Regions from separate parts of the Bacillus sp. DX3.1 genome, predicted to be linked through region 3. Evidence: riboswitches for the same ligand, from Rfam matches in the RefSeq annotation. Region 3 holds a riboswitch; each other region holds the start of a gene.
The links. A riboswitch is a leader RNA that binds a small molecule or an ion and turns the genes downstream of it on or off. The one in region 3 is predicted to bind S-adenosylmethionine.
Positions count from the first base shown of each region.

Region 1: it holds a riboswitch for S-adenosylmethionine, as region 3 does, so the genes downstream of both, metK (methionine adenosyltransferase) here and mtnW (2,3-diketo-5-methylthiopentyl-1-phosphate enolase) in region 3, are expected to answer to the same signal.
Region 2: it holds a riboswitch for S-adenosylmethionine, as region 3 does, so the genes downstream of both, QRE67_RS02495 (MetQ/NlpA family ABC transporter substrate-binding protein) here and mtnW (2,3-diketo-5-methylthiopentyl-1-phosphate enolase) in region 3, are expected to answer to the same signal.

Region 1 is NZ_CP128153.1:4,453,411-4,455,681, reverse strand. It holds gene pckA (phosphoenolpyruvate carboxykinase (ATP)) at 1-202, opposite strand, end outside; SAM riboswitch class I at 433-554, shown strand; gene metK (methionine adenosyltransferase) at 722-1,921, shown strand; gene QRE67_RS22340 (VWA domain-containing protein) at 1,994-2,271, opposite strand, start outside.
Region 2 is NZ_CP128153.1:505,991-508,261, forward strand. It holds gene QRE67_RS02490 (ABC-F family ATP-binding cassette domain-containing protein) at 1-530, shown strand, start outside; SAM riboswitch class I at 739-857, shown strand; gene QRE67_RS02495 (MetQ/NlpA family ABC transporter substrate-binding protein) at 944-1,756, shown strand; gene QRE67_RS02500 (methionine ABC transporter ATP-binding protein) at 1,769-2,271, shown strand, end outside.
Region 3 is NZ_CP128153.1:3,768,646-3,770,916, forward strand. It holds gene QRE67_RS18730 (pyridoxal phosphate-dependent aminotransferase) at 1-895, shown strand, start outside; SAM riboswitch class I at 948-1,053, shown strand; gene mtnW (2,3-diketo-5-methylthiopentyl-1-phosphate enolase) at 1,118-2,271, shown strand, end outside.

The DNA.
Region 1 (2,271 bases), 680 kb from region 3:
ATGTTTCTTTCACAATGAATTTATCTTTAGGAGAACGTCCTGTATATTTTCCTGTTGAAGCAGAAACTGCACCAGTAGAAGTTAATTTTCCTTCATTTCTCATTAGTACTTTTTCCACTAATTGTGGAACGCTTAATTGAACCTGTGCATTGCTTCCGTTCAGTAATTCATGTAATCCAATTTGGACATTCACAGTACTCATAGTTACATACCATCCTTTTTAATTTAATGAATTATTTCTCGTAATCCCCATCAAGAGTATAACACAATCATATAAATAATGTATACTATTTATTTGTTTTTGTTTGTGCGAATGTATTATTTCTTTTCTAGATATTTCATTCGACAAAAAATGTGAAAAACTTGTAGGAATATGTGAATATTAATTGACAAATAAATATCATTTCTTTAGTATAGGTTGGGACGGATACTCTCTTATCCCGAGCTGGCGGAGGGACAGGCCCGATGAAGCCCAGCAACCTCACTTGTACGGTAAAGACAAGTGAATAGGTGCTAAAACCTGTGCGAGGCTTATTGGTCTCGAACGATAAGAGCAAAGGGCAAAAAGCAGTATGCAAGTAGCAAATTAAACCTTTCCTCTATTATAAATAGGAAAGGTTTTTCTTTATACTTGTGGGAGAATATATGAATGTCGCAGTTTGTGGCAAATTAAGGATGAGTTCCGTACAATATATACAATTACTGTAGGGAGGTTTACCACATGACAAAAAAACGTCATCTGTTCACATCTGAGTCTGTAACTGAAGGACATCCAGATAAAATTTGTGACCAAATTTCTGATTCAATTTTAGACGCGATCTTAGCAAAAGACGCAAATGCACGTGTAGCTTGTGAAACAACAGTAACAACTGGTTTAGTATTGGTAGCGGGGGAAATTACAACTTCTACTTATGTAGATATTCCAAAAATCGTTCGCGAAACAATTCAAGGCATCGGCTATACGCGTGCAAAATACGGATTCGATGCAGAAACTTGTGCAGTTTTAACAGCTATCGATGAGCAATCTGCTGATATCGCAATGGGTGTTGACAAAGCGTTAGAAGCGCGTGAAGGTCAAATGACTGATGAAGAGATTGAAGCAATTGGTGCGGGTGACCAAGGTTTAATGTTTGGTTTCGCATGTAATGAAACAAAAGAATTAATGCCACTTCCAATCTCACTTGCTCACAAATTAGCTCGTCGTTTAACGGAAGTTCGTAAAGATGAAACATTAGAATATTTACGTCCAGACGGTAAAACGCAAGTTACAGTTGAGTATGATGAAAATGGTAAACCAGTACGTATCGATACAATTGTAATTTCTACACAGCATCATCCAGAAGTTACATGGGAACAAATCGATAGCGATTTAAAAGAGCACGTAATCAAATCTGTAGTACCAGCAGAATTAATGGATGAAGAAACGAAATTCTTCATTAACCCAACTGGCCGTTTTGTAATCGGTGGACCACAAGGGGATGCTGGTTTAACAGGACGTAAAATTATCGTTGATACTTATGGTGGATATGCTCGTCACGGCGGCGGTGCATTCTCTGGTAAAGATGCAACAAAGGTTGACCGTTCTGCAGCATACGCAGCTCGTTATGTTGCGAAAAACATCGTAGCAGCGGGTCTTGCTGAAAAAGCAGAAGTACAACTTGCATACGCAATCGGCGTAGCGCAACCGGTATCAATTTCAGTTGATACATTCGGCACTGGTAAAGTATCTGAAGATGTATTAGTAGAACTAGTACGTAGCAACTTCGATCTTCGCCCAGCTGGTATCATCAAAATGTTAGACTTACGTCGCCCAATTTACAAACAAACAGCAGCTTACGGCCACTTCGGACGTACTGATGTAGACCTTTCATGGGAACGTACAGACAAAGCAGCAACTTTAAAAGAGCAAGCTAGTCTATAATATAAGAAGAAAGAAGCTTTGCGTGAAGGCGCAAAGCTTCTTTTGAATTAATTTCCGTTTTTCTTATCAATGTTATTTCTTATTTCCTTCGTTTGTAATTTCACTCCATTTATTAATTCCATTGTTAACAGATTCGCTCCAAAGCTTACTTCCATTATGGACTGCATAGCCAAAAGTCTTACTGCCGCGATCAATAATCATATTGTATGTACCGCGAATCGGATGATCAGGAGATTTTCCAATTTCATCTTTTACATATTGTTGTGCTTGCTTTAAGTGTTCTTTTTCTGTTTGAGAGAGCTCTTTTATTGCTTCTTTCGTATCAGTTACTAATTTCTTCTTTTGTTCTT
Region 2 (2,271 bases), 1.9 Mb from region 3:
TTCCACCGTTTGATTTACAAATAAAGCGAGGCGAAAAGATTGCGATTGTTGGTCATAATGGAATTGGAAAAACAACGATGTTAAAAACGTTACTTGGGTATGTAAAGCCGTTAGGCGGAGCAGTATGTGCCGGAGAACGAGTAAAGCCTGCTTATTTTGCACAAGAAGAACTTGCTGTAGAATTAACGCCATTGGAACAAGTATGGTCGGATCGTCCTGATATGACACAAAAAGAAATCCGCCAATCTTTAGCAAGATGTGGCTTAAAAGAAGATCATATTCGCCAGCCGCTTTGTTTCTTAAGTGGTGGTGAACAGACAAAAGTACGTTTATGTGAGCTTATGCTAACAGAAAGTAATGTTTTGATTTTAGATGAGCCAACGAATCATCTAGACATACATGCAAAAGAGGCGTTACAAGAAGCGTTGAAGCAATATAAAGGAACCGTTTTACTTGTGTCACATGAACCTTCTTTTTATGAGTCATGGGTGACGCGTGTTTGGGATATGGAGAGTCGGAGTTTCATGTAGTTTGGTAAATTGAAGGGTGTTCGTAATAATAGCTAATGCCTTTTAGGTGGGGGATCAACTGCCCGTAAAACCTCCACTGATTAAAGTTTCACTTTATTTTAAAATAACATTTTTTGAAAAGAAAATATTTTTAGAAAAATATGATTGACAAAATTTTTTGTAAGATTTACTATTAGTACCATAGTTTTTTTAAAATTTTATAAAAATACTCTTATCCAGAGTGGCGGAGGGACTGGCCCGATGATGCCCGGCAACCCAGCTCATGAATTTTATTATGAGCTAGGGTGCTAATTCCTGCAAAACGATTTTCGTTTTGGAAGATAAGAGAGGAGCCTATTTTGTTTATTCGACACCTCTCTTATTAGAGAGGTGTTTTTTGTTTAGAAAAGAGAGAGATTGAGGGGGAATTGTATATGAAGAAGCTATTATTAAGTATTGTAAGTGGAGCCGTATTGCTATTAGGGGCATGTAGTGCCGATGCTGGGAAGGAAGCAAAAGCGCTAGATGAGAAGAAAATTACAGTCGGCGTAACGGGTGGACCGCATGAACAAATTTTTGAGAAGGTAAAAGAAGTAGCGGCGAAAGATGGTTTGCAATTGGAATTAAAGGTGTTCAACGATTATGTAATGCCGAATGTATCGTTAGATGAAAAAGACATTGATGTGAATAGTTTTCAAACGAAGACCTATTTCGATGCATTTAAAGAAGAACGTAAGATGGAGTTAACAGCGGTGTTTTCGACCGTAACATTTCCAATGGGCGTATATTCCAAACAAATTAAAGATGTAAAGGATTTAAAAGACGGAGATGCAATTGCGGTACCAAATGATCCAACAAATGAATTACGTGCATTGAAATTGTTTGAAAAAGCGGGCGTCTTAAAAGTTGATCCAAAAGCAACAGAGAAAGCAACTGCAAAAGATGTGATTGAAAATCCGAAGAACTTAAAAATTATTGAATTAGAAGCATCGCAGTTACCAACGCAGTTAAATGAGGTAAAAGCAGCTGCCATTAATACGAACTTTGCACTAGGAGCAAAACTGCATCCAGCAAAAGATTCTATTTTTCGAGAAGGAAAAGATTCACCATATGTGAACTGGGTTGTTGTTCGTACAGAAAATAAAGATGATGCAGCTGTGAAAAAATTAAAGAAAGCTTATCAATCTAAAGAAGTGAAAGAGTTTATTGAGAAAAAATTCGATGGTTCTGTATTGCCGTCTTGGTAGGAGCTGACTACGATGATTGAATTGAAAAATGTATCCAAAATATTTACAACAAAAAAAGGAGACGTGGAAGCTCTTAAACCAACTTCATTCAGAGTGAAAAAAGGAGAAGTATTTGGGATCATCGGGTATAGCGGTGCTGGGAAGAGTACATTAATCCGCTGTGTGAATGTATTAGAAAAACCGACGACAGGTCATGTAATTGTAAATGGAAATGATTTAACAGCTTTATCTACAAAAGAGTTAGCAAAGGCAAGACAAAAAATCGGGATGATTTTTCAAGGGTTTAACTTATTAAAGACAGTAAATGTGTATGAAAATATTGCTTTGCCTTTACGACTTACGGGAATTTCGAAAACGGAAATTGAAAATAGAGTAGAAAAATATTTACGCATGGTCGGTCTTTTTGACCGAAAAGATGCCTATCCAAATGAACTTTCTGGTGGACAGAAACAACGTGTTGCGATCGCACGTGCATTATCACATGAACCAGAAGTGTTGTTAAGTGATGAGGCGAC
Region 3 (2,271 bases):
TATTTTATTTGGTGGTAAAGCAGGACTCGTCGAATTACCACTTTGTTTCACAAATCCTGGAGATACGATTCTCGTGCCTGATCCCGGATACCCTGACTATTTATCAGGCGTCGCTTTAGCGAAAGCACAATTTGAAACCATGCCATTATTAGCAGAAAATGATTTTTTACCAGACTATACAAAAATCGACCACAACACTGCTGATAGAGCAAAATTAATGTTTTTAAATTATCCAAACAACCCGACTGGTGTTACTGCATCAAAAGAATTTTTTGAAGAAACGATTTCTTTTGCAAATGAGCATGATATTTTAGTTGTACATGACTTTGCTTACGGAGCAATTGGTTTTGACGGTAAAAAACCAACGAGTTTCCTACAAGCAAAAGGTGCGAAGGATGTTGGGATCGAGATTTATACATTATCAAAAACATTTAATATGGCTGGCTGGCGTATCGCTTTTGCCATCGGTAACGAAAGTGTAATTGAAACTATTAATTTACTACAAGACCATATGTATGTCAGTATTTTCGGTGCGGTGCAAGAAGCAGCTTGTGAAGCACTATTAAGCTCGCAAACTTGCGTGAATGAACTGGTAGAACGCTATGAATCACGAAGAAATGCACTCATTACAGCTTGCCGCTCTATTGGCTGGAATGTTGTCGCACCAAATGGATCGTTTTTTGTATGGCTTCCCGTTCCTGATGGATTTACATCGGCACAATTTGCTGACTTATTGTTAGAAAAGGCACACGTAGCAGTTGCTCCTGGCATTGGATTTGGTGAATATGGAGAAGGCTATGTACGCGTTGGATTATTACATACAGAAGAGCGGCTGCAAGAAGCTGTCCAACGCATCCAAAAATTAAAAATTTTTAAAAACCCATTGACAAATTAAATGCGATGTGAAAAAATTCAGATATCGAAAAAATTTAAACATTTCTAAATACTTCTTATCAAGAGCAGGTGGAGGGACGAGCCCGACGAAACCCGGCAACCGATCTACAATTGTAGACACGGTGCTAATTCTCGCAGCATTATGCTGACAGATAAGGAGCTGGTTGTAAAAAAACCTCTCCTTAGCTGAGAGGTTTTTTTATTTAACTAGGAGGTTATGAAAATGAGCGGAATAACAGCAACATATTTAATCCATGATGATTCTCACAATTTAATGCAAAAAGCAGAGCAAATTGCACTCGGTTTAACGATTGGTTCATGGACACATTTACCACATTTATTACAAGAACAATTAAAACAACATAAAGGCACTGTCATTGGTGTCGAAGAATTAGAAGAACAAGAACATGTTAATACTTATCTTGGTAAAAGAATTACACGTGGACTGATTAAAATTCATTATCCAGCGCTAAATTTCAGTCCTGATTTACCAGCAATTTTAACAACAGTATTTGGAAAATTATCACTAGATGGCGAAGTAAAACTTATCGATTTAACGTTTTCAGATGACTTAAAAGCGACATTCCCTGGTCCAAAGTTCGGTATTGAAGGAATCCGAAATCTTTTACAAGTTCATGATCGTCCTCTTCTTATGAGCATTTTTAAAGGTATGATTGGTCGCAACATCGGATATTTAAAAACACAATTACGTGATCAAGCAAACGGTGGTGTAGATATCGTAAAAGATGATGAAATTTTATTTGAAAATTCATTAACGCCACTCACACAGCGGATTGAGTCAGGAAAAGAAGTGTTACAGTCTGTATATGAAACATATGGTCATAGGACGTTATATGCGGTTAACTTATCAGGACGCACATACGATTTAAAAGATAACGCGAAACGTGCTGCCCTGGCTGGTGCAGATGTTCTTCTATTCAATGTATTCTCTTATGGATTAGACGTACTTCAATCACTTGCAGAAGATGATGATATATCAATCCCCATTATGGCTCATCCTGCCGTAAGCGGTGCTTATACTTCATCAAAATTATACGGATTCTCTTCTCCGTTACTACTTGGAAAACTACTTCGTTATGCTGGTGCAGATTTCTCTTTATTCCCATCTCCATATGGCAGTGTTGCACTGGAGAAAGAAGAAGCGCTTCTTGTCTCAAAAACACTCGTTGATGAGAATGAACCGTTGAAGAGTAGTTTCCCTGTCCCATCAGCCGGTATTCATCCTGGCTTTGTTCCCTTTATCCTTCGTGATTTTGGCACAGATGTTGTCATTAACGCAGGTGGCGGTATTCATGGTCATCTAGCTGGTGCACAGGGTGGCGGAAAAGCATTTCGAGCAGCTATCCGTGCAACATT